3 regions of the Vibrio sp. 1401 genome follow, and region 3 is predicted to be linked to each of the others. Evidence: predicted binding sites of a transcription regulator. Region 3 holds the regulator's gene; each other region holds the start of a gene.
The links. The regulator CRP, encoded in region 3, controls carbon source genes, mostly activating them, when cyclic AMP is high. The targets are predictions, from matches to a motif close to TGTGANNNNNNTCACA.

Region 1 (10,317 bases), on a different contig from region 3:
CAATTTGATGTAAGCGTCGTAGCCAGTCGCTTCTAAAACCTGAGGGTTAAGCGGAGGCAGACCCCAGTTTTGGCCTAGTGGACCAAGTACATCTGGTGGTGCACCGATGCTTGCATCCAATACTAGCGCGCCTTCATCAGCCCATGTTTCACTACCAGAATCAGCAACACCAACCGCAAGGTCACGGTATAAACCCACAGCCATGCCTTTTTCTTCGGCTAGCGCTTGCGCTTCTTTGATTTGATCGTCTGCGATCCATTGCAGGTACATGTACAAGTGAACACGATCTTGGTTGTCCTTAATGTACTTCTGAGTACCAGCTGCGTCGAATGTGCGGTATTTCTCAGGGAATACAGGCCAACCCCACATGTTTGCATCTTCTGCATGTAAATCAGCATGAAGTGCATCGAATGCAGCTTGATGTAGCAAGCTGTCGCCGCCTTTTTCAACAAAGTCCAAGAAGGCACGAGCGCGATCGGTGTTCTTGTCTAAATGGCGAGCTTTAAACTCACTGAATAGCAGCGGAAGAACGCTCATTTTTAGTTGCGAAACTTCGGTGTAATTCACCCAATGAGAGTCTCGCGCTTTTTGTAAACGTTGTTGGAACTCTGCGCTACCAACACGCTGTTGTGCTTCTGCACTTAGCGCGAATTCAGGTACAGAGCTTACGTCGATGTACATGATGTTCAACCAACGACGAGAAGACGGGCTGTATGGGCTTGCCCCTTCTGGATTCGCAGGGAACAGCGAGTGAATAGGGTTCAAGCCAATGAAGTCACCGCCACGAGAGGCAATATCACTCACCAGTTGTTTTAGGTCGCCAAAATCACCTATGCCCCAGTTATGCTGAGTACGCAGTGTGTAAAGCTGGATACTAGGACCCCATAGCTTTTTGTGTTGGTTTAGATCGTCTTGTTTGAAACACGCTTTCGGCGTAATGATCAATGACATCTCGTAAGGTGTTTTACGACGCTTACGACTGATGATCAGTTTGTGATAACCCCAAGCCAAGTTCTTTGGCAATGCAAACACTAGAGGGCCACCCTCAGCACGCTCATCACGAACAATTTGGGACTGAAGATAGCCTTCAAGTACCTCTCCTTGTTCTGTTTCTAAACGCCAGCTGAATTCACTCTCACGAGCACTCGTACCTAGGTTTAGTTCCACTTCGACTGGTTCGCCGTCGCGTAAAACAAGAACAGGGGCTAGTACGTCTTTTTTATGTTTCTTTTCAGCAGAAGCCAGTAGCTTTTCATCACTGCTAGTATCGTAGCCAAGCGAAGCGAGCAAGCGGCGTAGCGTCTCCTCAGACACTTTAGCCTCATCTCCCCAAGCACTGACATAGCTATCAGCCAATCTCGCCATTTCCGCGACTTTCTTTAATGCTGTTTGTTCTTTCATCGCTTTCTCCGAAGGTAATACCAACACCTTCCATGTAGGGTTTTATTGTTATCAATAACTTCTTTTGGAAAATGACCAAAGGTAGCGCTTGGCTACCTTGGTCTTAACTAGGTTCTATTAGCGTTTCACCGCTTCAAGTTTCCAGATATTGTTCACGTAGTCTCGGATTGAGCGGTCTGACGTGAACTTGCCAACAAGGGCGGTATTAAGAATGGCCTTCTTCGCCCAGCCAGCTTGATCTTTATATTGTTCGCTCATGTCTTCGTGCGCTTTCACGTAAGATGCAAAGTCCGCAAGACATAAGTACGGGTCACCGCCGTCTAGTAGGCTGTCGTATGTGGCACGCAGTAAGCCCGGTTGACCTGGAGTGAATTCTTCACCCAGTAGTAGGTCCATGGACGCTTTGAGTAAGTGATCCGCATTGTAGTAATCAAATGGGTTATAACCTTGAGCTTTCAGCGCTTTCACACCTTCAACATCTAGACCGAAGATATAGATGTTCTCATCGCCTACTTCCTCACGAATCTCAACGTTTGCACCATCCATTGTACCGATAGTTAGCGCACCGTTTAGCGCCATCTTCATGTTACCTGTACCTGATGCTTCTTTACCCGCTAGCGAGATTTGTTGAGAAACGTCAGCCGCAGGGATAATGATTTCAGCCATGCTCACGCGGTAGTCAGGGATGAATACCACTTTCAGCTTGTTACCGATGCGAGGATCGTTGTTCACCTTGTCTGCAATCTTGTTGATTGCGAAGATGATTTCTTTCGCTAGGTGGTAACCCGGTGCTGCTTTTGCTGCGAAGAACACAACGCGTGGCGTACACTCAAAACCTGGTTCATTAAGAATACGGTGGTACAGAGACAGTACGTGTAGCAAGTCTAGATGCTGACGTTTGTACTCGTGCAGACGCTTGATTTGAACATCGAAGATTGCATTAGTATCGAGCTCGATACCCATGTTCTCTTTCACCCAAGTTGCTAGGCGTTCTTTGTTCTCTTTCTTCACTGCCATGAATTCTTTTTGGAATGTCGCGTCAGTAGCGTACTTCGCAATACCTTCAAGTTGCTCTAGTTTCGCTGGCCATTCTGGGCCGACTTTCTCAGTGATAAGCTGAGACAGACCTGGGTTACAGAACTTCAACCAGCGACGTGGCGTAATACCGTTCGTTACGTTGTGTAGACGTGTCGGGTACATTTCGTGGAACTCTGGGAATAGGTCTTTCTTAACCAATTCAGAGTGAAGTGCTGCTACACCGTTTACTGCGTAAGAGCCGATTACACATAGGTTTGCCATGCGAACCATGCGGTGGAAACCTTCTTCGATGATAGAAAGCTTCTGTTGTTTCGCGACATCACCCGGCCACATTGCACGTACGTCTTGTAGGAAGCGGTGGTTGATCTCGTAAATGATCTCCATGTGACGTGGTAGCAGGTGCTGGATTAGCGACTCTGGCCATGTCTCTAGTGCTTCTGGAAGTAGCGTGTGGTTGGTGTACGCAAATGTCTTAGAGCTGATTTCCCAAGCCGCTTCCCAAGTTAAACCTTTTTCATCCATCAGGATGCGCATTAGTTCAGGAATCGCAATCGTTGGGTGCGTATCGTTAAGCTGGATAGTCTCTTGCTTAGGTAGATCCGCTAGCGAGTAGCCTGCTGCTTCGTGGCGACGTAGGATGTCACGTACAGACGCTGCTGAGTGGAAGTACTGCTGCATCAGACGCAGTGTTTTACCTTTCTCGTGGTTGTCGTTCGGGTAAAGCACTTTAGTGATGTTACCTGCGTCGATCAGTGCGTGCTGAGCTTCGAAGTAATCACCATTGTTAAAGCTTGCTAGTGAGAATGGTGCAATCGCCTGACATTCCCAAAGACGTAGCGGGTAAACCGTGTCTGATTCGTAACCCACAATTGGAAGATCCCAAGGCATTGCTCTTACTGTCATGCCTGGTACCCATTTGCGAACTTCTTTACCGTTCTCGTTAATCACTTCAACGTGACCGTAGAAACCGATCTCTTGCGCAAGTTCTGGACGCGCAATTTCCCAAGGGTAGCCTTCTACACCGCGCCAAGCGTCAGGTGCTTCTTGCTGGCGACCATCTTTGAATGACTGTTTAAATAGACCGTATTCGTAATGTAAACCATAGCCGACAGTTGGGAATTCTTGTGCCGCACATGAATCCATGAAACACGCAGCCAGACGACCAAGGCCACCGTTACCCAATGATGGGTCGCGCTCTTCTTCTAGCAGATCAGTTAGGTTGTAACCCAGTTCAGCCATTGCTTCTGTTACTTGTTCATACAGACCCATGCTGATTAGGTTGTTACCCGTCAAACGACCGATAAGGAATTCTAGCGAAAGGTAGTTAACGCTCTTCGCACTTTTAATGCGTGGATCTTCTTCTGTCGCAAGCAAATCTAGAGTAGTAAATTCAGCCAGAGCATGCCCCATTGCTAGGTACCATGCGCGGCTGTCTGCGTTTTCAATCGTATGAGCGTAAGTTACAGATAAGTGTTTCTTTACGCTTTCTTGGAACGACTTCTTGTCAAATTGTTTTTGTTGAGTAGGTTTCATTACGAAATTCTCACGTCTTTTGGTAATTCATCTGCCATACATCGTGCATTTACCTCTGTGAATAAACATCCTCCTAATTCTCATCCTTTGAAGGAGGAGGGCTGAGGGCGTAGAGGGGGTACCATTGCTAGGTTAGTGATCCAAATCTCAACAAAGTGAACTTTGCACCAGTTCTTAGTGATTTTGATCACAATGGAATGTGAGAAAGGTTAAAACCCGTTCATGACGCTTTTTATAGTCCACTCATCTGATGATGTGAAAATTGTAATATCGGTCACATTAACTCGGTCAGCGTAGAAGAACTTTTCGTAATCTATGTGCAACGCGATCTTAACGCTAACGAAACAAACGACATTTAAGTGACGACAATCACAAATAAAGGGCGTAGTTGATGGTAAATCCATCAACCCTTGAGAATTAGGAAGTGGATCAAAGTAACGAACATTTCTGATGTCGTAACATCCCTCTCAGCTCACAGGATTGTACGCTTTTTATACAAACTAGAATTAGGCGATGTGAGTTATTTCTAGTTTTCGCTAGCTTTTATATCTAAGTGACCGTATGGAATGGTTTTTCAGACGGACACAAGCCCCAATAGTAGCGACATTATCCGGTATTCAAACAGTGTTTTTGATGCTGATGACATCATTCAGTAAGACGGCTTTCAAGGGGGCTTTACTAGAATGATCACGTTGCTGTCATTTGGGTATACATAAATAAGGACATAACTACTAATGTGGATTCCATCTAAGCTTACTCGACCAGGACGCCTGCACAATGCCATCGTGCGCCCACGAGTGTTGGACTTACTACAGCAAGCGCCTTACTACAAATTGGTTTTATTCCGATCCCCAGCAGGTTACGGAAAAACAACAATGGCAGCGCAGTGGCTATCCGATAAGCCAAACGTCGGTTGGTACAGCATTGATGACAGCGATAACGACGGCTTTCGCTTTGTAAACTATCTGCTTCAAGCATTAAACAAAGCCACCAACTTCAGTTGCGCTAACGCACAAAAACTGGCGGAAAAACGTCAGATCTCGTCTTTACGCTCCCTATTTAGCGAAGTATTCGCTGAAATGGCTGACTTTCATCAAGAGTGCTACGTGGTGCTTGATGACTACCATTTAATCACGAATGATGAAATCCATGAATCCATGCGTTTCTTCTTAAAGCACATGCCAGACAACCTCACCGTTGTGGTAACCAGTCGTGCAGCGCCGCCTCTGGGCACTGCAAACTTACGTGTTCGTGATTTAATGATCGAAATCGGCAACGAGATGTTGGCGTTTGATACCGAAGAAACCACTCGCTTCTTTAACCAGCGTATCGCCGATGGTATTGATGAAGACATGGCGAACAGCCTAAGAACCTATGTTGAAGGTTGGCCATCGGCGATGCAGTTGATCGCATTACAAGCCCAACATCAAAACCGCACATTGGCACAAACTGTAGAGTCGGTATCGCAGTTCAATCACGCGCACTTGTGGGATTACTTGGTCGAAGAAGTGTTTGACTTACTCGATCACGAAACTCGTCACTTTTTAATGCAAGTATCCGTGCTTGACCACTTCAATGATGAGTTAGTGTTTGCCCTTACCCAACGCGAAGACGCACTGGGAATGATTGAATCGCTTAACCGTTACGGCTTATTTATTTACCCGCTCGAAGGGGAACAGAACTGGTTCCGGTTCCATAACTTATTTGGCGAGTTTTTATCTCATGAGCGCCAAGCTCGTATTCCTCAGCAAGAAAAAGATCTCCACCGCAATGCTGCTATCGCTTGGTTACAACAAAAAGCACCACACCAAGCGATTCATCATGCACAAAAATCGAATGATAAGGACTTAGTGGTAGAGATCCTAAACGAATTCGGCTGGAAGATGTTTAACCAAGGCGAACTCAGCACACTGGAAAGCTCAATTAACAAGTTGGACGATGATCTGTTGTTCAGCCACCCAAAACTTACGATGCTCCGAGCATGGTTGGCTCAAAGTCAGCATCGTTATAACCAAGTGGGCCACCTGCTTGAAGAAGCGGAAGAGGAACACAAAAAGCGTAACATTGCGTTAGATATTCATTATCAAGGTCAAGCAAACGCGTTGCTTGCTCAAGTGGCTATCAACAGTAACCAGCCAGAAAAAGCTCTCGAATTAGCGGAGTTAGCGCTTAGCCAACTTGATAACACAATTTACCGTAGCCGAATTGTGGCGACTTCGGTTGTTGGTGAAGTTAACCACGTGCTAGGTAAACTAGACCGTGCTTTGCCAATGATGCAACAAACTGAAAAGCTAGCTCGTCAGTATCAGGTATACCACCAAGCGTTATGGGCAATATTGCAGCAAAGCGAGATTTTAATTGCACAAGGTTACGTGCAAGCGGCCTTTGAACTACAAGATTCCGCATTCCGTCTGATTGAAGATCAGCAGCTTCAGCATGTTCCTCTTCATGAATTTTTGCTGCGTATTCGCGCGCAAGTACTTTGGTGCTGGAACCGACTTGATGAAGCGGAAGAATGCGCGTACAAAGGTCTGCAAATTCTCGAAAACCATTCACCAAGCAAGCACTTACATAGCTATTCGATGTTGGCGCGTATTGCGATTGGACGCGGTGAATTAGACAAAGCCGGTAAATTCATTGAGCATATACAGCACTTGATGAAACAGTCGACTTATCACGTAGATTGGACTGCAAACGCTTCACTATCGTTGATTCTATTTTGGCAAGCGCGCGGGAATACCGATGCAATGCAAGAATGGCTCAACACTGCGGTTCATCCTGAATCGGCATGCAACCACTTTTCTCAATTGCAATGGCGTAACATTGCTCGCGCCCACATTAACTTAGGCCAATATACCGACGCTCGTGCTGCGTTAGATTTTCTCCAAGGTGAAGCTCGTCGCACTAACCTAATCACAGATACTAATCGCAACTTAGTGGTTGAAGCGGTCCTTTCTGCTCGCCAAAAAGATGAGGAGCAAGCCAAGGCTCTGTTAAAAGAAGCATTAGTAATGACGAACCAAACTGGCATGGTCGGAAACTTCCTGATTGATGGTGCAACCATTGGCGGTCTGCTGGAGAAGTTGAGCCTCCGCCATGAACTGGGCGATCTTGAGCGTCACCGTGCTCAACAGTTAATGAAGGACATTTCATCGAATCAACGTAGCCGGTCGATTCACTTTGATGAAGACTTTATTGAAAAGTTGGTGAATCATCCTAATGTGCCAGAGCTAGTACGTACCAGCCCATTAACACAACGCGAATGGCAGGTTCTGGGACTGATTTATTCAGGCTTTAGTAACGAGCAAATCGCACAAGAGCTGGATGTGGCAGGTACGACAATTAAAACCCACATTCGCAACCTGTACCAAAAGCTTAATATTGCTAATCGTAAAGAAGCCATTGTGACAGCTGAAAATTTGCTACAGTTAATGGGATACTGAACTGCTAGATAAACGGGTTAAAACGTAAAGTAAAACACAAGGGTTGGCGTAACACGTCAGCCCTTTTTTATGACTGACAGGAAGAGAAGTGCAATTTGCAAAGCACGTAAGTAACGTTGTTCATATAAAAAAATAGCCAACCGCAATAATCGCGATTGGCTTATATTTAGTGTGAACAAATTGTATTCACTAACAACGTCAGTTGGCTAGGTGACCCTCGGCTTAAGAAGGGTCGAGCAGTATTATGCATTAATCATGCCAAAATGCAAAGACTTATTTTTGGGCACAAGATCTCATATAAGCTGGATTTATTCACGCGAAAATTATCAAAATGCAATTTGATAATGCGAATTGCAATTGCATAATGCAACCAAGATTGATAATTGATAGTAGAGTTAATCATCTCAAAAATGTAAACCAAGCATTAAAAGCTCGTTACGGCGGCATTGTCTTTTGGCGGGTAATAAAGATAGGCAATAGATTGGATATAAAACCAAGTAGTTACAGCACTATTTCATACTTTTTTCATCGCAATGTTTGTATACTCTCTGCCATCGAAACGACTTAGCATTAGAGCAATGAACTACTTAATTACTTTCTTCAAAGGAATCGCCATGGGTGCAGCAGATGTGGTACCTGGTGTATCTGGCGGCACCATCGCGTTTATCACTGGTATTTACGATACGCTGCTTGAAAGCATTCGACGCATTAACCCCTCACTTTTCTCTATCTGGCGAAAAGAAGGGGTTAAAGCCGCGTTTAATCACATCAACGGATTCTTCCTTATCGCTCTGTTTGCCGGCATTTTCACCAGTATTGCAACGCTAGCAAAGTTGATTACTTGGCTTCTTGACACACACCCGATCCCACTTTGGTCATTTTTCTTTGGTCTGATTTTGGTCTCTGTGTATCACATTATTCGTCAGGTTGAGCAACGCGATCTTGTCCGCTTTGTCATTCTGCTCGTTGGTGTCGGGTTTGCTTATAGTATTACTGTGCTCAAACCTTTACACATGGAACCAACGGCCATTAACACCTTATTCGCTGGAGCTATCGCGATTTGTGCGATGATCTTGCCGGGTATCTCTGGCAGTTTTATTTTGCTGCTGATTGGCATGTATGCTCCTGTATTAGCCGCAGTGAAAGGTTTTCAAGTCGATACATTAGCGCTATTTTTGTCTGGCTGCGTGATCGGTTTACTGTCCTTCTCTCACTTATTGTCGTGGTTACTACGCAAGTTCCGTGATTTCACCCTGATGTTTTTGACTGGATTAATGATTGGTACGTTGCCAAAGATTTGGCCATGGAAAGAAACCATCACTTGGCGCACCAATTCGAAGGGCGAACAAGTGCCATTGCTACAGCACAACCTATCACCATTTGAATTTGAACACGTGACATCACAACCTTCTCAGTTAGTACTTGCTGTCGTGATGATGCTTGCAGCCATTGCTCTGGTTTTAGGTCTAGAGAAATTCGCAGACTCAGATAAATAACTTTGGTATCAAATACATACTGAACCAAATAAAAACGGAGCCAATTGGCTCCGTTTTTATTTATTGGCTAAGGGCAAAACATCTCAATTGAAAACTCTGCTGTATTTGATGCAATAAAGTCCGTCGCGTTACTAGGAAGCTGGTCACCGAGGTATAACGCACAATTTACCGAGGTCACGAGTTGGCGAGCGGCGCATCTGTGCTACGATGCTCGTAATGTTAAGTGATAAATGCTGAACCTTAATGAAACTGTTACAAATCGCCGCTGTTTCAGCCGCATTAGTTGCGGGATTTTATGCCCCGACTCTAATAAAAAGCTTTTCTTCTTCCACTCAAAGCAAGTCAATAGATGAATACTGCTTTCTCTCTACAACCTCTTGCGTCCAAGAAAATGTTACGATGACGCTAAACTCAGAAACTGCTCAACCCTTGGTTCCTACCACTCTAAATGTTGAGTGGCATACAAGCGATGCTAAGCAACTCATCCTAAGTCTTTCAGGAAGAGAAATGGAGATGGGTGAGCCCAAGTTTTTGCTTAAGCAAATCGCTCCTGGCCAATATCAAGGTGACATCATTCTCCCGGTTTGCACGGAGGATGCAATGACTTGGGTTGGTGAACTCAGTGATGGAGAGAATACCGTTTACCCTGCTATAAAAATGCAAAGATAAGGAATCGTTATGAGCCGCAATTGGTCCCTATTTCTCGTAGCTGCTTTCGCACTCGGGTTTGGCGTAAAGAGCTATTTAGATAACCAGAAAACGAAGCCAGAGCAAGTGGACAGTTCCACCTCTCAACAAACGGTATTGTTTGGGGAAAATAACCAAGCCGTCAATATCTTCGATGTGAATGACCCTCGCATCCGAGTCGTCTATTTTGGCTTTACTCGCTGCCCAGACGTTTGCCCAACTTCTCTTGCAATGCTGGCAGGAGCACTGAATCAAATTGACGACGCGCAAAAAACACAACTACGCCCGATGTTCATTTCTTTAGACCCAGAGCGTGATGAGGCCGATGCATCAGCAAAATATGCCCATTACTTCCATCCAATGATTGAAGGCCTATCGGCACCACTTGATGTAACGACACCTTTGGCACACAACTATGGTGTCATTTTCCGCAAGACAGAATTGGAAGGCTCGGAACTAAAATACACGCTGGATCATAGCTCTTACTTTTACTTCTTGAAGCCGGATGGCACGTTAATCACTAAAGTACCGCATACGCTCTCGCCGGCACCGATTGTTGAAGCCATTTCAAAACTAACGACCGAAGGCTCTTCAAATGACGGTTAAGTCAGTGCTGAAGCAATTTTTCAATTTCCTAACTCATACCAACCCCAATGTCGAACAAGACGTCGATACGATCATTGACGCCATTGGGGGCGTAGAGAACCTGCTAGAAACTG
Region 2 (10,317 bases), on a different contig from region 3:
CTGTGTTCACATCAATGTGAGACGCGAACGCCACCTCCCATCGGCTTTCACTGTGCGTTCGAGTATCTAAAGACGCACTGTCCACCAACCACTCTTTTTGCCCCTGTTTAATAATAAGAGCTTCTGCCGTTAGATTTGCAGGAAGTAACTGATCTCCTTCGAGGTAAAGTGCACCTTGAATACTTTGCTCTTCCACGTCCCCAATATTCGGCATGAGGTTAACCCATAAATTACTTTTGAGCTCAACATTAACCTCATTAATCGTAATCTGACTGTTTTGTTGCCAATTCACATTTGGAACGGAACTACAGCCTGCCATCAATGCCATGACTAACGCCAATGGTGCGATTCTTTTCATGTTATTTCCTTTGTTCCAACCAACTTTTGAGGACTTGAATATCGTTTTGGTATTCATTTTTGATCTCTTCAACCCAGTCTGAAATGTTTTCCCACCATGCAGGCATATCGGGCGATTGTGCTTTTTGCGCCACACTTTGGATACGTTTCAGGCCAATTGAACCTGCAGCACCTTTGATTTTATGCGCTTCAGAAACAATCCCATCTTGATCTTTCGCTGTCATGTTCGAATCTAAGACATCGATATAGTCTGGCATCATATCTTCAAACATTTTTATGCTGTCGTAGACAGGTTTTGCACCAACAATGTCGACGTAAGACTCTAACATATCCATATCGAGCAAATGTGTCTCAATCACAGGAGAAGGCACTGGCTCTTCCACTGTTTCGGGACCGCTCACCACTTCCTTAGGTTGTTCTAACTGGTGAGCGAAGAATTTATCAATCACTGACTGAATAGCATTCACTGCCAGCGGCTTACTGATCGCATCATCCATGCCGTTATCTAAGTATTCACGACGATCTTTCATTACATTAGCAGTTAAGGCGACCAATGGAGGAAGATTGTTATAATGCTTGCGGTAATAATTGGCGACATCAAAGCCCGTCATATCAGGCAGTTGGATATCCAACAACGCTAAGTCGTATTTTTCTGGCACAAAGTTCACTAACGCTTCTTGGCCCGTCATTGCCACGGTGACAGAGTGCCCTAGGCTCTCAAGTAACGATTTAGCCACAGTTACGTTAAGCTCGATGTCTTCGACCATAAATATGTTGAGGCGCACATTGTCGCGTTTCGCATCAATGACTGGCTCAGCTAGTTCAACAATCGGAACGTGGATCGATACAGTAAAAGTGCTACCAAAGCCTTCCTCACTGGTAACCGTAATGTCACCATCCATCATATTGATCAGTTGCTTAGATACCGCCAAACCAATACCTGTACCGACCGCATGCAGGTTGTCCTTGCCTGATTTCACTTGGTAGTACATCGCAAAGATCTTATCTAGCTCTTCGTCTGGAATACCAATACCTGTGTCTTCCACTTCCATAATAATGGTCGCAAAATCGTCTTCGACATCCGCACTCACTGTCATCACAACGCCACCTTCTTTGGTGAACTTCATTGCGTTGCTGACTAGGTTCCAAATCACCTGACGTAGACGGGTTGCATCCACTTCAATTGCTTTTGGCAAGTCGCTTAAACGTTCTAAATCAAAGCGTAACCCTTTTTGTTCCGCCATCAGAGCTGAGATACTCTCAATCTCTGCGACGAAGTCTTCGAAGTTAAGTGGCGCAGGTAATAGTTCTAACTTACGGCGATCAAATTTATCCATATCGATAATATCGTTGAAGATGTTACCTAGCGTAATCGCACTCACATTGATGGTCTGCATGTGTTTACGCTGCTCTTCTGTCAACGGACTATCTAGAAGCATACGACTTAAGCCTACAATGCCATTCAGCGGCGTTCGCAGCTCATGACTGATGGTTGAGATGAAGGTAGTTTTGTCGCGGCTTGCTTTCTCTAACGACTCTTCATGGCGCTTACGTTCAGTGATATCACGACCGAACCCAACGAGACCAAGGTGGCGGCCATCTTTGCTGTAAAATGGCACTTTACGAAGCTCAAAGTAATGCTTGCGACCATCTGGGTATTCGAGCCATTGCTCGTAAGTAATCGCTTGATTATCGGCAAAAACCTTTTGGTCAGTATCAACGATATGCTCGGCGATTTCTTTGCTATACACATCCCAAGGGCTTAATCCGACTAACTGGTGCTCTTTCTTGCCCGTTAGCTCTTCCATCGCGCGGTTACAGCCAGAGAAAACACCATCCGCATTGCGGTAGTAAATTAAGTCTGGTGAGGCATCAATAAATGAACGCAGTAATGCGGTACGTTCTGCCAACTCTAATTGAGTACGTTCGCGTTGGAACACCTCATTTTCGAGGTCTTGCATCGCCTCTTCACGTGCTTCTTCCGCTTTAATACGCTCTTCAATTTCTTGGTTAAGCTTTTCAATGTTTTGTTGAAGTTGGTAATTCAGCTCTTGATCTCGCGAACGCATGTCCTTCAGTTTGGACACCAGCTTAGTTAAACGCTGGCGAGACTCTTCTAGTTGATCGACAACCACAGAGAGGAAGTAAACCGCCCAAGGGGTGATCAATAGACCAAAAAACACCGAACGGACAATGTCGATATCATCTACTCGCCCTTTAAGAGCTAAAGTAATCCCTACCTGCACCACAACAGCTAATGCCACCAGCGCAAGGGCTAGCAAAATAGAGAAGCGAACAATCCCCAGTTTGACTAGCAAGTCGACATAATACTGGGCGAGATTTTTCATGGGTTTCATTAACTACTCCATGGTGGTGGCTAGATAGCGCCATTCGATGATGAAAAACAGGTAAATGCACTCGACCTAACGCAATTTAGGTCTGTTTGATTAGTGAAAAACACACGGTGCGATCTGCGCTTGTGACACGAGATAGAAAGATAAACCAACGAGCGCACAGGCTTCTGTAAGTTTAACGTGTTTAATACGGTGATTTAAACAATCAGCTATCAACTTAGAGCAAGCGGTCACAAAGCGTTAGCAAGAACTGGGGTGAATACAGGTGCGATTACGTCCATCAGCTTTAGCTTGATATAACGCACTGTCAGCCATAGCGATGCCCATTTCGGGTTCATCACCATGCTGAGGAATGTAAGAGACCAGACCGATACTGACGGTAAGGCGTTCAGATGCTTCTGAACTGTCGTGTTCCATATCAAGCTGTAGAATTTTCTCATGAATACGCTGCGCTACGTTGCGCGCACCTTCCGTGGTGGTATTCGGCAATATAAAACCAAACTCCTCGCCACCATAACGCGCAACACAATCCGAAGAACGATTGATGACTTGTGTAAACACGGTAGCGACACTGACTAACGCTTCATCACCTTGTTGGTGACCGTAGCAGTCGTTGTAATCTTTGAAAAAGTCGATGTCACATAACATGATGGTGAGCGGCAGCTTTTCTCTAGCATGGTGGTACCACAATACCTGCAGTTGTTCGTCGAAACGGCGTCGGTTCGATACTTGAGTTAAGCTATCCATAAAGCTCAATTTTTCTAACTCTAGGTTGGCTTTTTCCAACTTTTGTTCTGCAAGATAACGCTCAGAAATATCACGCGCCATGATCAGCACACCATTCGTTCCTGATGCTTTATCTTTAAAAGGCGATTTCACCACATCAAACCACGTACTTTTACCATCACTACTCACGACTTTATCTATGTATCGAACTGGCTCTAACTGGCGTAATGCTTCTAAGTCACTGTCTGCTAAGCGCGCGTACATCTCTTTAGGAATCACGTCTTGGAGGCGCTTACCTATCAAATCAGAAATTTTTGAAATGCCTAACGCCTTAACAAAAGGCTGATTACACGCTTGATAGACCATGTTCTCATTGAAAATACCAATAGAGTCCGGACTGGCATCCAGAATCGTTTGTAAGATAGTATCTCTTTGCGCTAGCACCACCTCTGTATCTTTGCGACGCTCCATTTCATCTCGCAGATTCTGTTGCATCTTGTGCCATTCAGTCACGTCATGACTAATAGACAGCGTACCGATAAGCTCACCACTCGGCGAAACAAGAGAGTTTTGATTGACTTCCAATAAGCAACTTCGACCTTGTGGATCCGTTGTCCATTTACGTTCGCTCTTTCTGGTCATCTCACCCAAGGCCTTGGATGCGCAAGCTTCTTCCCTTCGCCCTTGCCAGAATTGATCAAATGCTCGATTGGTCGTTAACAGATTGCCTTGGCGGTCTTGGGTACAAATTAGCTCTGAAAGTGAGTCTAATGCCGAACGTGCGATGATTAATTGGGCAAGTTCTTGTTGCTGCTCTTGGTGAGTGGCTTGATATGGCTGAGCATAAAGAATCCAAACTCGATGATTGCGCAATAAACTCTTTCTGCCTGACAGCTCCACTTTAATAGATTCACTATCAGATAGTCGCCAGTCAAAAGCCTGCTGACGAAAATGACGACTAGAGAAGCGCTCGAGAAACTGCTCAAGCTCATGAATATCGAATAAAGCAGGATACAAATACCCCGTTCCCAAAGAGCGAATGCCTAATAACTGCATCGCAGCCTGGTTAGATAGCAAGAGCTGAGCATGGCTAGTGTCCACCACTATGACTGGATAGGGAGAATCCGTTACTAGTTGCTTAAGTGACGTCTGAAAGTGCAAATAGATCAGTGCTAACGCGCACACGCCTGCGATTAACAACAAGACGACATAGCCATAACCGCCTTGACCACCCCAAAGCCAATTGAGTAACTGATCCATCGTTTAAACCTTCAAAGAACACTGGTTAAAATATATCAGTTATTTATTGAGCGATCTGCTATTAATTCCGGTTTAGTATAGATAAAGGTATTCCCCGTAAGACTCCCTTGAGCACCATGAGCACTGAGATCTCGACCAATTTCCGTCATCGCTAGCCAACGGTTTTCACACCACAGAGGCGATAATAACGTGGGCCTCCTGGCTGCTGATGAAACGCGATGATAAATCACATCTGGTGGTGTCATACGAATCATTTCACTGGCGATCGCAACATATTCTTCTAATTCAGGGGCTTCTAGCTTTCCAGCACGCCAAGCTTTCGCCATGGTGCTACCTTCGACAATATGCAAGCCATGTAACTTGATGCCATCCGTTCCCACGGCCAACACTTTTTGCAGCGTTTCAATATTTTCGGCGCGGGTTTCTTTGGGTAAACCCACAATTAAGTGAGTACAAACCTTGATTCCGAGTGTTCGAGCACGCTTAGTGATTTCGGCATAACACTCAAAGTCATGACCACGATTGATACGTTTTAGGGTGTCATTGTTGGCGGTTTGAAGACCTAGTTCTAGCCAAATTTCATAACCTTGCTGTACATAGCCCGACAGTAAATCCAATACCGCATCAGGGACGCAATCAGGACGCGTCCCCACACAAAGACCAACCATGTCTGCAGCCTTTAGTGCTTCCTCATACATGTTTTTGAGAACTTGTACCTCGGCATAGGTACTGGTGTAGGCCTGAAAATAAGCGAGATATTTCTTCGCTCTGTGAATTTCACCTGCGCGATCTTTTAACTGTTCGTGAATGCTTTTTATCTGGACTTCTTCATCTGCAAACGAAGCCACATTGCAAAATGTACATCCTCCCCGCCCAATCGTGCCATCGCGGTTAGGGCAACTAAATCCACCGTGCAATGTTAACTTATGAACCTTTTCACCGTATCGACGCTGAAGATCTTGGCCGATTGTATTGACCAACTCATGTAACTGCATAAATTCTCACCAACAATAAATCGTAATCAATCTCACTACGATCTGTGTAAATAAATTACATCCCTGCAAGAAAAAACACACAATATTAATCAATTCAAACACCCATCATGCGGGTCAAAATCAATAAACTTGCATAATTAAAGACAAAAATCGTTCATGTTGCGTAAATGTTAAACTAAAAATGCATAATTAAACGAAAAAATTGGGTCACAACGCCGAGTTTTTCATTGCATTCTGAAGTGACAAAATTGTAGGATACTTACACAACCCCGTTATTTTTGTGACTTTTATTACAAAGCACACTGCGGGATTTGTCGGTGTTATCCCACTCCTACCTATATAAATCACTAGATAGTGATAATAAATAAAGGGATACCACCAAGGATTGTTTTTCTCGCAAAACTTTTCCTGCGAGATACGGAAAGGAATCAAGACCGGTCAACCTAGATCGGTGGCGATAATAAATATAAAGGACAAGACGTAATCAATAGTCTAGGTAGTATTTGCTGCCCGGTACTTTTGCGTCGACATTGAACTGGAAGGATGTATCTATGGTAGATAGAGAGCAAAATCCACAGGGTCTGTACACTCCGGAACTGGAGCATGACGCTTGTGGTATCGGTTTTGTTGCTCACCTTAAAAACCGTAAATCTCATGAAGTAGTGACTCAAGCATTGGATATGCTGGCTCGCATGGAACACCGTGGTGGTCAAGGTTGTGACCCATGCAGCGGTGATGGTGCGGGTATCTTGCTACAAAAACCTCATGAATTCCTATTAGAAGAAGCCGTTAAGCTAGGCATTAAACTGCCTTCGTTTGAAAAGTATGGTGTTGGTGTCGTTCTTTTCCCGAAAGACGAATACAAACGCGAGCAATGCCGTGACATTCTAGAACGTAACGCACAACGTCTAGATCTTGAAGTTATCGGCTACCGCGTATTGCCAACCGATAACTCAATGATTGGTGCAGACCCACTAAGCACAGAGCCTCAGTTTGAGCATGTGTTTATCTCTGGTGGCCCTGGCATCACACCTGAAGAACTAGAACGCAAACTGTACGTGCTTCGTAACTACACAGTACGTGTTTGCCTAGAAAGCGTTTCGAACATTGGTGACGACTTCTACATTAACTCCATGTCTTACAAGACATTGGTGTACAAAGGTCAGTTAACGACCGAGCAAGTACCTCAGTACTTCCTCGATCTGCAAAACCCGACCATGGTGACTGCACTGGCACTGGTACACTCTCGTTTCTCTACCAACACCTTCCCGAAATGGCGTCTTGCACAGCCTTTCCGTTACATTGCCCACAACGGCGAAATCAATACAGTTCGCGGTAACTTGAACTGGATGAAAGCCCGTGAAGCAATCCTAGAATCAGACCTGTTTACTCAGGCTGAAATCGACATGCTTCTTCCAATCTGTCAGGAAGGCAGCTCGGATTCATCTAACTTCGATATGGCACTTGAGCTCCTAGTTCTTTCTGGTCGCAGCCTGCCACACGCATTGATGATGATGATCCCGGAAGCATGGCAAGAAAACAAAAACATGGATCCTAAACGTCGCGCGTTCTATCAGTACCACGCGAACATCATGGAACCATGGGATGGTCCTGCTTCAGTATGTTTTACTGATGGTGTTCAAGTTGGTGCGACACTAGACCGTAACGGTTTGCGCCCTTCTCGCTACACAGTGACCAAAGATAACTTCCTAGTGATGGCATCTGAATCTGGTGTTGTGGATATTGAACCAGAGAACGTAGAGTTCCGTGGTCGTCTACAACCGGGTCGTATCTTCGTTGCAGACCTAGAGCAAGGTCGCATCATCTCCGATGAAGAAGTGAAAGACACCATCGCAACGGCACAGCCTTACGAGAAATGGGTAGAAGAAAACCTACTGAGCTTGAAGAAGCTGCCAGATGCGAGCAACCAGTTCAGCCAACCTAAGCCAGAACACCTTCTACACCGCCAACAAGCGTTTGGCGTAAGCACTGAAGAAGTGAACGAAATCATCGTTCCAATGGCGAATGACGCGAAAGAGCCATTATCAGCAATGGGTGCCGACTGGCCTCTTGCGGTTCTATCTCATCAGTCTCAACATCTTTCTAACTACTTCAAGCAGCTGTTCGCACAGGTAACCAACCCACCGATCGACCCGATCCGTGAGCGTATGGTTATGTCGCTGAACACTTACTTGGGTAAAGACCAAAACCTTCTGACTGAAACACCACTTCACTGTCAGAAAGTCGAATTAGAATCGCCGGTTCTGGCGAACTCAGAGCTTGAAAAACTACGTGCGATCGATAACGAGCACCTACAAGCGAAAACGTTGGATATCGTATTCCAAGCTAGTGAAGATCAAGGCAAACTTGAGCGTGCATTAAAACGTATCTGCCAATACGCAGAAGACGCGGTTATCGATGGTTACTCAATCATCCTACTCACTGACCGCGCAGTGAATTCAAACCACGCGGCGATCCCAGCAATGCTGGCAGTTGGCGCAGTGCACCACCACTTGATCCGTAAAGGTCTACGTGCGAAGTGTGACATCGTGGTTGAAACTGGTGACGCGCGTGAAACGCACCACTTTGCAACGCTACTTGGTTACGGTGCGAATGCGGTTAACCCTTACCTAGTGATTGAAACCATCATTGAACTTCAACGTACGAAGAAGTTGGATCCAGAAGCGAACCCTCGTGATCTGTTCAACAACTACCGTAAAGCGATCAATGGCGGTCTTCTGAAGATCTTCTCGAAGATGGGTATCTCGACGCTACAGTCTTACCACGGCGCACAAATCTTCGAAGCGTTGGGTATCCACAAGTCAGTGGTCGACAAATACTTCACAGGTACGGTTTCTCGTATCCAAGGTCTTACCCTTGATGATATCGCCAAAGAAGTGCTGATCCGTCACCGCATCGGTTACCCACAACGCGAAATCCCAATTCAAATGCTGGATGTTGGTGGTGTTTACCAATGGAAACAGCGTGGTGAGAAGCACCTATTCAACCCAGAAACCATTTCTCTACTGCAAGAGTCTACGCGCAACAAGAACTACGATCAGTTCAAGCAATACGCGACTGCTGTAGATAAGCAAGGTGACAACGCGGTAACCCTACGTAGCCAACTTGAGTTCATTAAGAACCCAGCTGGTTCTATCTCTATCGACGAAGTCGAGCCAATTGAAAGCATCGTGAAACGCTTCGCGACCGGTGCAATGTCATTCGGTTCTATTTCTTACGAAGCACACTCCACACTAGCTGTTGCGATGAACCGTCTTGGCGCGAAATCGAACTCTGGTGAAGGTGGTGAAGACCCAATGCGTTTCGAGCGCAAAGAGAACGGCGATTGGGAACGCTCTGCAATCAAGCAGGTGGCTTCAGGTCGTTTCGGCGTAACCTCTTACTACCTAACTAACGCTGAAGAGCTGCAAATCAAAATGGCTCAAGGTGCGAAGCCAGGTGAAGGTGGTCAGCTACCAGGCGATAAAGTAGATGACTGGATCGGTGCAACGCGTCACTCGACTCCGGGCGTTGGCCTTATCTCTCCACCACCACACCACGATATCTACTCAATCGAAGATTTGGCTCAGCTTATCTACGACTTGAAGAACGCGAACCGCGCAGGCCGTGTAAACGTGAAGCTGGTATCAGAAGCAGGCGTAGGTACGATCGCTTCTGGTGTAGCGAAAGCGAAAGCGGACGTTGTACTAATCGCAGGTTTCGACGGCGGTACAGGTGCATCACCAATGTCTTCAATCCGCCATACCGGTCTTCCTTGGGAACTTGGCTTGGCAGAAACGCACCAAACGCTACTGAAGAACGGTCTACGTAACCGTATCGTGGTTCAAGCAGATGGTCAGATGAAGACACCTCGCGACCTTGCAGTGGCAACACTACTTGGTGCAGAAGAATGGGGCGTAGCAACCGCAGCATTAGTGGTTGAAGGTTGTATCATGATGCGTAAGTGTCATAAGAACACTTGTCCTGTTGGTATCGCGACTCAGAACAAGACGCTTCGCGAGCGCTTTGATGGCCGCGTAGAAGACGTCGTTACCTTCTTCCAATACATGGCACAAGGTCTACGTGAAATCATGGCTGAGCTTGGCTTCCGCACTATCGATGAAATGGTCGGTCAAGGTCAGAAACTGAAGATCCGCCAAGACATTTCTCACTGGAAATACAAGAACCTAGATCTGTCTCCTGTTCTCCACGTTGAGCAACCACGTGAAGCTGATGGTGTATTCAACCAAGCTCAACAGAACCACAACCTAGAAGAAGTGCTAGACCGTAAGCTGATTCAAGCAGCGATTCCTGCACTAGAGAAAGGCGAAGCGGTGAATGCCGAGTTCCCTATCGTCAACACGGACCGCTCTGCAGGTACCATGTTGTCGAACGAAATCTCGAAAGTGTACAAAGATGCGGGTCTACCTCAGCCAATGAACGTGAAGTTCAAAGGTTCTGCGGGCCAGTCATTCGGTGCATTCCTAGCTAAGGGCGTGAAGTTCGAAGTGGAAGGCGACGCGAACGACTACTGGGGTAAAGGCTTATCTGGCGGTACCTTAGTACTTTACCCAGATGCAAAATCAAGTATTGTCGCGGAAGACAACATCGTGGTTGGTAACGTG
Region 3 (10,317 bases):
GAACGCAGTAAACTAGCCGCTCATCATAAAAGTTAGAGGTATTTATGATCATTCCATGGCAAGACATTGCGCCGGAAACATTGGAAAACTTAATTCGTGAATTCGTCTTACGCGAAGGAACGGATTACGGAACCGTCGAGGTTTCTTTGCAAGACAAAATTGATCAAGTCAAAGCTCAATTGGAAAAAGGTGAAGCGGTTATCGTGTTCTCTGAGCTACACGAAACCGTCGATATTCAACATAAAACAAAATTTTAGACCCTTCACATTTTACCGTATCCCACTCGATGACAAGGTATTGTTACGTGCTATAGTGGGATATCGACCGTGCAGTAGTAACTCTACTGCACATTACAGGTAAGTAATTTTCGACAAGGTTTGTCATGTCAGCTAAACACCCAATTATTGCGGTTACTGGTTCGTCCGGTGCCGGCACGACCACTACATCTGAAGCCTTCCGTAAAATGTTCAATATGATGAACGTTAAACCCGCATGGGTTGAAGGCGATAGCTTCCATCGCTTTACTCGCCCAGAGATGGACATCGAAATCCGCAAAGCCCGCGAGCAAGGTCGACACATTAGCTACTTTGGCCCACAAGCTAATGACTTCCCGGGATTAGAAGAGTTTTTCCGTAAGTTCGGGCATGACGGCACTGGCAGCGTGCGCCGTTATCTGCACACGTTTGACGAAGCGGTTCCCTACAATCAAATGCCAGGCACGTTTACACCGTGGCAAGACTTACCCGAAAACAGCGACGTGCTGTTTTATGAAGGGTTACATGGTGGCGTGGTCGATGGCGATGTTAATGTTGCTCAACATGTGGATTTCTTAATTGGCATGGTGCCGATTGTGAACTTAGAGTGGATCCAAAAATTCGTACGTGACACTCGCGATCGCGGCCATTCGCGTGAAGCGGTAATGGACTCAATCGTGCGATCCATGGACGATTACCTCAACTATATCACTCCGCAGTTTTCTCGTACTCACATCAACTTCCAGCGCGTACCGACCGTTGATACTTCCAACCCACTTAATGCAAAAGGCATCCCTAGTTTGGATGAGAGTTTTGTGGTGATTCGCCTACGCGGTATCAAGAATGTCGACTTCCCATATCTGCTGGCCATGATTGATGGCTCATTCATGTCACGCCACAACACGATTGTCGTACCCGGCGGTAAGATGAGCTTTGCAATGGAGCTCATAGTTCGGCCTATCCTACAACAGCTCATCGAAACAGGGAAAATTGGCTAAAAACCTGCCTGCGAAGATGTTTACTTTTCATACCGTGATCATGTGCACAGTTTTGCTTACAAAATCTCAATCATGGCACGATTAAAATCAAGAAATCGTTTTCGAAAAAGGATACTATTTCTTACCGAAACACAAGAGAGCTTGCAGCATATAAAAAGTGCTCTTATTCTAGTAGGCCTAATTCAGGCTTAGCTAAAATATGGATAGCGCAAGCGTACCCTGCAGAGGAAGTGAGATATTATGGTTCTAGGTAAACCTCAAACCGACCCAACATTAGAGTGGTTTCTTTCACACTGTCATATTCATAAGTACCCTTCAAAGAGCACGCTAATTCACGCGGGCGAAAAGGCAGAAACTTTGTACTACATCGTTAAAGGTTCTGTTGCGGTTCTTATCAAAGACGAAGAAGGTAAGGAGATGATCCTTTCTTACCTAAACCAAGGAGACTTTATTGGTGAACTTGGTCTATTCGAGGAAGACCAAGAGCGCACAGCTTGGGTTCGTGCTAAATCTCCTTGTGAAGTTGCTGAAATTTCTTTCAAGAAGTTCCGTCAGCTTATCCAAGTAAACCCAGACATCCTAATGCGTCTTTCTGCGCAGATGGCTCGTCGTCTTCAAGTAACTAGCCAAAAAGTGGGTGACCTGGCGTTCCTAGACGTAACTGGTCGTATCGCTCAGACGCTTCTGAACCTTGCAAAACAACCAGACGCAATGACTCACCCAGACGGCATGCAAATCAAGATCACTCGTCAAGAAATCGGTCAAATTGTTGGCTGTTCTCGTGAGACAGTAGGTCGTATCTTGAAGATGCTAGAAGAGCAGAACCTAATCTCTGCTCACGGTAAAACCATCGTGGTTTACGGTACTCGTTAATCTCGAACTAGAGTGACACGAACAAAATTATAAAAGCCACCAATGGCAACATTGGTGGCTTTTTATTTACTCATGACCAAATGAGATAGGGTGCAGCGAACACTAATGAGTAAGCTTAACAGGTTAACCCTAAAACTTAGCCATTCGTACTTTCAAAGATTTTGTCAGCTGAAGCGGCCACGAAACCTGGGTACAAATCACCATTTTCCATCGGATAGCGCTTAGCAAATTCATAAAACCCGCCAGGGATAATTTCAGTGCCTTCGCTAAAACGAACCGCTACTTTATCTGCCATGGTCGATGACTGCTCTAGCAACACCTCAGGAGTGCCCTTCACTTCACCACCATTTTCATTAATGGTAAACCCAGCGGTACGCAGATGATCGTTTACCTGCTTCACTTCTTCATATTCATTGAGCTGGTTAACGCTCACCGTGAAGTGGTTTGCTCCGTAACCATGCGCCGCAAGCCAAGATGCGTACTCACTTTCTTTAGCCAACGTTTGGTAATCAGCAAAGCTTAAATCCCACAAGCGTCCACCATGTAAGAATGCGCTATCTTTCAGCTTGTCAGCATCGATTTGTGCCACCAAATTTTTCACAATCTCTTGTAGCTCAGGCGAGCACTCTTCAACTTTTAGCTCACTAATAAATACTTTAGGTTGCTTCGGATCTGGGTGCTCATAGTGCTTAGCAACCAGCTTTTTGCTTTCGAAAATGTAATCACCACACGCCTTGTAACCAATAGCTACAAATGGCTTAGCTAGAGTTTCAATACCAAGAGGCGCGATATTGAAGGTACGTAAAGCTATATGATCATTAATCAGAGGCTCATCTTCTTGAAGCAGCTGATGCACTTTAGCAGCCGAAGGGCAAAGACGTTGAATGTAATCTTGCCATAGCGATTCAAATAACACATCGGGCGTCATAACGACTCCTTGTTACGAGATGTAGAGTTTAAAGGTAAGCGGAAGTTGGCTGCTCGTTCACAACAAAAGTTGTCCAGAATAATGAACGAGCAACCATCAACCTGTGACGGTAAATGCCAGTCAGTCAACACGCTTTTCCGAGTCTTTGCTCACTTTTCGTGTTCTGCCAACGATCACTACAACCCATACCTAAATGATGCGCCGGCAAGGTGAGCCGCAATGCATAGTTGCGACTCTATTATTAAAACTTATAGCGCTACACCTGGACTCAATGTTGCAGGCAAGACAGTTTCTTGACCTTCCATTGATGCCATTGGGTACGCACAGTAATCTGCTGCGTAGTAAGCGCTTGGGCGCAAGTTACCCGACGCCCCCGGACCACCAAATGGCGCATCACCGCTTGCCCCAGTAAGCTGGCGGTTACGGTTCACGATTCCTGCACGAATGTGGTCAACGAAGTATTCCCATTCTTGGTCGTCGGTTGAAACCAAACCAGCAGATAAGCCAAAGCGCGTATCGTTTGCTAGCGCCACGGCTTTGTCTAATCCTTCGTAGCGCACCACTTGCAGAAGTGGGCCGAAGTACTCTTCATCTGGTAACTCAGCAATGTTCGTTACATCAATGATGCCTGGAGAAACAAACGCCGCCTCTCCTGCTTTCGCTTCAATCAAGCTTTCACCGCCAAGAGACTGTAGATTAGCTTGTGCATCAAGAATAAACTTGGCTGCCGCGACCGAAATTTGCGGTCCCATAAATGGCGCAGGTTCTGCAAATGGTTGGTCTACGCGAATATTGCGTGTCGCTTCAACGAGTTTGGTGATAAGCGCATCGCCTTTTTCACCCAATGGCACATACAAACGACGAGCACACGTACAACGCTGCCCAGCACTGATAAACGCTGACTGGATGATGGTGTAAACCGTGGCATCCAAATCACCATATTTATCAGAGATCACCATCGGGTTATTACCACCCATTTCTAGTGCGAGCATCTTGCCCGGTTGACCCGCAAATTGACGGTGTAATACATGCCCCGTATTTGCGCTACCCGTAAACAGTACGCCATCGATGCCTTTTGCGTCAGCGAGCGCGATACCAGTTTCTTTCGCGCCTTGAACAAGGTTAATCACGCCTTTCGGCAGACCGGCTTCTTCCCATAGCTTCATTGCCAATTCACCCGTCCATGGCGTTTGCTCAGACGGTTTGAAGACTACCGTGTTACCAGCCAGTAGCGCAGGCACAATGTGACCATTTGGTAGGTGGCCTGGGAAGTTGTAAGGACCAAACACCGCCATCACGCCCAATGGGCGGTGGCGCAATACGATTTGGTTGCCTGCTGCTTCACGGCTCGCCTCACCAGTGCGGTCATGATAAGCGCGAATCGAAATGGCAATTTTACCTGCCATTGCCGCTGCTTCAGTGCGCGTTTCCCAAATTGGCTTACCAGTTTCTTTGGCAATGAGTTCGGCGATTTTTTCGCTGTTCTCTTTTACTTTCTCCGCAAAAGCCAACACGATTGCCTCACGCTCTGAAAATGGGCGCTTTTTCCAGTCAATAAACGCTTCACGCGCTGCAGATACCGCCTGGTTCACCTGCTCTGCCGTTGCACCTTTGCCTTGCCAGATCACTTCTTGGTTGTACGGCGACAGAGACGTAAATGCTTCACCCTGACCTTGTACCCATTCACCTGCAATCCAATGTGTCATTGTTTCTATCCTTAAATTCTGTCGTCTGTTACTGCGGAAGAAGGCGAACGAAATCCCCTTCTTCAACCGAAAGTGCATCCGCAACGTCTGGTGCGATCATTACGCTCTGTGTCTCTGCGTCATACGCCGCCTTAGTGACTGTCGCACGGAAGTTCTCGAAAGATGAATTACACATCAAGAAGTCTTGTGTGCTGGAATGTTCAGAGATTTTGACTTGCGCGCGGAATGAATGACGTACCGACTCAATATTACGCAGATCACACTCAACCGTTGGGCCACCATCGAAGATGTCGACGTAGCCTCGGTTGGTAAAACCTTCACGCTCAAGCAGCTTCAGCGCTGGACGCGTGTTGTCATGTACTTGACCAATCACGGCTTGCGCTTCTGGGCTGAGCAGATTGATGTAAATAGGCAGTTTCGGCATCAAGTCGGCGATAAAGCCTTTCTTGCCGATACCTGTCAGGTAATCTGCAAGAGTGAAATCGATAGAGAAGAAATGCTCTTGAAGCCATTGCCAGAATGGTGAATTACCCTCGTCGTCTGAAACGCCACGCATCTCCGCAAAGATCGTTTCAGAGAAGCGCTCTGGGTGCTCTGCCATCATTAGGAAACGACACTTCGACATTAGACGACCATTCAGACCTTGGCGGAATTTCTCACGCAAGAACAAGGTACAAATTTCGCTGTTACCAGTGTAGTTATTACCAAAAGTAAGCAGTTTAACGACGTTGTTAACGCCAAGCTTTGGCGACGAGTGCACAACTTTACTAATGTGATATGAGTAAAATGGGACATCCCAGCCGATAGATGCTTCGATTCCGGTGGTACCCGCAACCTCACCCGTTTCAGAGTCAAAGCCAACCATCAGGTAGCCTTCATCGCCTGGTTCTGCCACATCTGGCTTACCAAAGCTGTACTCTGAATGTTTGATTCGATTGGTTAACAGTTCTTCGTTAACCGGTAGAGATGTAAATCCGTGACCAGACTCCACCGCACAAGTGTGCAGTGCGTCGTAATCCGACATCGCGATAGGGCGAACTACTAGCATCAATACTCCCTCCAGATGCAAGAAGATCCTAACTATATTGTAGGAACAATTCCCCCATCAGAGATCCTTGACGGGGGTGTCTGCGTTGACGTTTAAACTGATATCGCGCTTAAACTAAAGTCGCGATCGCTTTATCCAGTTTCGCCAAGCCTTCTTCAATTTCTTGTTGTGTGATAACGAGTGATGGTGTGAAACGTACGACATTGGCACCCGCAACCAATACCATGAGACCTTGTTTACCTGCAGCAACCAGCACGTCACGCGCACGGCCTTGCCATTCTTCATTTAGTGCAGCGCCAAGTAATAGGCCTTGACCGCGCACTTCTGAGAAGATGTTGTACTTCGCGTTGATCTTCTCTAGACCTTCACGGAACATTGCTTCGCGTTCTAGTACACCAGCCAAAACCTCTGGCTTAGTGACTTCATTTACAACCGCTTCTGCAACCGCACACGCTAGTGGGTTACCGCCATATGTAGAACCGTGAGTGCCCACTTTCATGTGCTCTGCCAATTTTGCTGTCGTTAGCATTGCACCGATTGGGAAACCGCCACCAAGTGATTTCGCAGTACTTAGAATATCTGGCGTGATACCTAAACCTTGGTAAGCGTAGAAGTTACCTGTTCGGCCATTACCAGTTTGCACTTCATCGAAGATCAGTAAGGCGTTGTGTTTGTCACACAGCTCGCGAACCGCTTGAGCGAACTCAGGCGTTGGTGGCACGATGCCGCCTTCACCTTGTAGTGGCTCCATCATGACCGCACAAGTACGATCAGACATGTGTGCTTGTAAAGCTTCGATATCGTTGTAAGGAAGGTGTGTCACGTCGCCTGGCTTAGGACCGAAGCCGTCAGAGTATGCCGCTTGGCCACCAACCGTTACGGTAAAGAATGTACGACCGTGGAAACCTTGTTTGAATGCAATGATTTCAGATTTCTCAGTGCCATGAACGTCTGCTGCATAACGACGTGCCAGCTTCAAAGCGGCTTCGTTTGCTTCTGCGCCAGAGTTAGCAAAGAACACACGCTCAGCAAAACTCACTTCTGTTAGCTTTTTCGCCAGACGAAGGGCTGGTTCGTTCGTCATAACGTTACTTAAGTGCCAAAGCTTGTTAGCTTGCTCTGTTAGTGCGTTTACCATTACTGGATGACAATGGCCAAGACAGCTCACTGCAATACCACCAGCAAAGTCGATGTATTCATTACCTTCCTGATCCCAAACACGTGAACCTTCACCTTTAACAGGGATCATTTCCATCGGGTTATAGCAAGGTACCATTACCTCATCGAATAAACCGCGCTCTACTTTAATTTCCGTTGTCATTGCACATTCCTTCTTGATACCGCATGCGTAGCAGATAAGCGAATTTAACCGGCTCTCTTTGCCAGCAAATAATGTTTTGCATTTAAGCTATTGCGGCATTGTATTTACATTTAATTAACCATTTCAATAGTGATTTATTCTTTTCGTTCTCGAAAGCAACTTCCATTAATCACTGCTTATGAATATTTACGCATCAAGAAAGTAAAATAGAGAAGTGATTTTTTATAAATGTTATGTAATACAGGGGATAGAAGGTTTAAAAAGACATGAATAGACAAAGAGACTCGAGAGAATCGCATAGTTTTGCAATCCGCTCACCTCAGCAAAAAGATGAATGATTTGTTAAGAAAAGTGATCGCGATCAGATCGCTTTGCGTGCTAAAAAGTTCGCAAGCAACTCGTGACCTTGCTCAGTTTTGATTGATTCTGGGTGGAACTGCACCGCATCAATTGGCAAGGCTTTATGTTGGTAACCCATTATTTCATCCATGCTTCCGTCCGGCAGTTCTGTCCATGCAGTCAGTTCAAACACGTCGGGTAAAGTACCGTTTTTCACCACAAGAGAGTGATAACGGGTTACCGTGAGTGGGTTATTCAGATTTTTAAACACACTACGACCGTTATGACGAATCGGTGAGGTCTTACCGTGCATCACTTGTCGTGCACGTACCACTTCACCCCCAAACACTTGCGCTATCGCTTGGTGACCAAGGCAAACACCCAATATTGGAAGCTTACCAGCGAAGTGTTCTATCGCTTTCAGTGAAATACCTGCTTCGTTCGGCGTACATGGCCCTGGCGAGATCACCAAATGAGTTGGGTTGAGCGCCTCAATGCCTTGGATATCGATTTCATCGTTACGCACCACCTTTACGTCTGCACCAAGCTCGCAGAAGTATTGGTAAAGGTTGTAGGTAAAAGAGTCGTAGTTATCGATGATCAACAACATAAAGGGTCGGTTGCTCCAATCCGTTTTGGCAATGCTTACGTAGTGAATCGCCACGTTCGTGACAATCAAGGGCGGTATTTTGCTATACCAAGCAAGAAAGGCAAGTTTTTGCTGAATAAAAAGGCCAGCATAGGCTGGCCTTTGGTCTTTACAGCTATTTAGGAACTGTTTGTCAGGAAGTAAATTCGCTTAGCGGCGACGACGGAATAAGCCGAGACCTAGCAGCGCAAATAGCGCGCCAAAGCCAAATGAACCACCATCATCATCATCGTCTGATGGGTTAGTGCTCGACGGCTCTAGCGTAACATCGCGAGAATCACTGAACTTAACCGTGTTACCGGTAGAATCTGTCACTTTCTCTTCTAGAACGTACTGACCTTCCGTTGGTGCTTTGTCGAATTCCACACTCACGCTACGAGCATCAATGTCTGTTTGTGTCAGAGTTGCACTCGCTTCGTAACCATCAGTATCAGACGTTGACGACGCCGCTTGAGTTGCTTCCGTTAGGCTTACCGTCACGATATCACCGACAACTGCGTTTGGTGGTAGACGAACTTCCACTGCTAGGTTTTCACCTGAGCTTGGTAGATCGATATCTGTATCTGGTAAATCAATCGCGATGATCACTGGATCGTGGTCAGAGGCAGAGAACGCATCTTTGTACTTCGGCATATCACCTGTGTACTTGCTGCTGTATTCGAACAAGTTACTCTCTAGTGAGTTGATGTGCCAATCTTCAATTGCTACCACTTTTTGCGCTAGGCTGCTGCTTGCCAATGCGTGGTCCAAATTACCCAGCTCGCCCGAATAGGTGTAAGAAAACGTATCAGTGCCGTGCAGCAACGTGTTTAAGTTGTGCAGACCGTAACCTTTTTCAATTTTGGTCTTCTCTACTTGAAGTTCACCATCACCAATGGTTGTGTAAGCAGCAGTATAAATGTCACGGCCGTATTTCTCTTTCGAGTAATCAGTCAGTGTCAGAAGTGGGTCTTCCATGCCATAAGCATTGAGGTCGCCCATGAGCAATACATCGCCTTTCACCTCTTTCAACGCTTCACCCACTGCGTGCGCAGCAGAAACGCGGAAGTTGTTACAGTTGCCTTGCAGATCCGCTGGCTCAGAATCTTCTACACCGGCAATCCACTCTTCAATACACTCAGAGCCTTTCGACTTAAAGTGGTTTACGACAATAGACAAATCTTCACCCGTCTCTTTCACCGTAAAGGTCTGAAGTAGACTGTGGCGTTGGTACTTATCGTAAGCAGGGTTACTTTCTGTGCCCTCTTTACGAGTAATTGTGTTTTCTGCAATGTGCTGCTCTGGCGTGATGATCACTTTTGCAGCGTCTTTTGGCGTTACTGCGTTAGCACGATATAAAATCGCCACCATGATCGCATCACTGCCAAAGTATTCGTCTTGGTATTTGTCTTGCTCTTCGATTTCGACATACGTGTAATGATCTTCAGCGTCATCAATCTCAGCATTTAGGGCATCAACTAAGTTTTGGATAGCACTGCCATCACCAAAGCCGTTGTTTTCCACTTCCATCAAACCAATAACGTCTGCGTCCATCTTGTTCATCGCCGCAACGATTTTCGCTTGCTGGATCAGGAATTCGTCTAGATTAGTCGCACCGCGGTTTTGTCCGGTTGGGTTTTCATGACCACTGTCAGCCACGGAGTTGAAGTAGTTCAGTACGTTGAAGCTTGCAATACGCAAATCTGAGTCCGCAATCGCTGGGGCATCTTTACGAGCCACGTCGAAGCCTTCACCTGAAGTCACGAAGTTGGTGTTATCAACTTCATTGGTCGCAATCAGGCGGTATTCGTTGTAGCTGTAAGCCACGACGCCCTGCAGACCTTCTACTCGCGAACCAAGACGAATGTGCTGCTCAGAAGAGCCATCTTGGTCTGCATCTTTAGCAAAATCAGGGTAGTAAGGAATTTGGCCGTTTGGTGCTTTGCCATCTGATTCTAGGTATACGCGGTTTGCTGCGTTGTCTTTTGCTAGCTCAACGGTCGCATCGCTCTCTGCTGCGTGTAATTGAGTCGGCTTTAACAATGGCGCTTCATGAGAGAGCATCATATTGTTACGACGTGAATCGTAGTCGTAAGAGAAGTTTCGAGTTACAAACAAGTCACTTGCCGAGGTTAACTCAACTTGCATCCCTTCATGACGCTCAAGCGCATCACGTAGTGTCTCACCTTCTTTGATAACAAGATCGGTAACTCGAGGGGTTT

Region 1: a site for CRP is predicted at 4,236-4,251, ahead of R7Z77_RS08830 (glycogen/starch/alpha-glucan phosphorylase). Genes of this name have one in related genera too.
Region 2: a site for CRP is predicted at 5,972-5,987, ahead of gltB (glutamate synthase large subunit). Genes of this name have one in related genera too.

The regions. Positions count from the first base shown of each region.
Region 1 is NZ_JAWOWF010000012.1:78,617-88,933, reverse strand. It holds gene malQ (4-alpha-glucanotransferase) at 1-1,401, opposite strand, end outside; gene R7Z77_RS08830 (glycogen/starch/alpha-glucan phosphorylase) at 1,519-3,972, opposite strand; gene malT (HTH-type transcriptional regulator MalT) at 4,707-7,415, shown strand; gene R7Z77_RS08820 (DUF368 domain-containing protein) at 7,994-8,911, shown strand; gene R7Z77_RS08815 (hypothetical protein) at 9,155-9,580, shown strand; gene R7Z77_RS08810 (SCO family protein) at 9,590-10,204, shown strand; gene R7Z77_RS08805 (PTS transporter subunit EIIB) at 10,194-10,317, shown strand, end outside.
Region 2 is NZ_JAWOWF010000005.1:94,346-104,662, reverse strand. It holds gene R7Z77_RS04530 (hypothetical protein) at 1-358, opposite strand, end outside; gene arcB (aerobic respiration two-component sensor histidine kinase ArcB) at 360-2,714, opposite strand; gene R7Z77_RS04520 (GGDEF domain-containing protein) at 2,952-4,697, opposite strand; gene R7Z77_RS04515 (TIGR01212 family radical SAM protein) at 4,733-5,692, opposite strand; gene gltB (glutamate synthase large subunit) at 6,244-10,317, shown strand, end outside.
Region 3 is NZ_JAWOWF010000041.1:22,927-33,243, reverse strand. It holds gene R7Z77_RS18275 (hydrolase) at 1-11, shown strand, start outside; gene R7Z77_RS18270 (YheU family protein) at 45-257, shown strand; gene R7Z77_RS18265 (phosphoribulokinase) at 383-1,252, shown strand; gene crp (cAMP-activated global transcriptional regulator CRP) at 1,493-2,125, shown strand; gene R7Z77_RS18255 (DUF1338 domain-containing protein) at 2,262-3,053, opposite strand; gene astD (succinylglutamate-semialdehyde dehydrogenase) at 3,302-4,759, opposite strand; gene astA (arginine N-succinyltransferase) at 4,788-5,807, opposite strand; gene R7Z77_RS18240 (aspartate aminotransferase family protein) at 5,917-7,128, opposite strand; gene R7Z77_RS18235 (aminodeoxychorismate/anthranilate synthase component II) at 7,490-8,077, opposite strand; gene R7Z77_RS18230 (ExeM/NucH family extracellular endonuclease) at 8,267-10,317, opposite strand, start outside.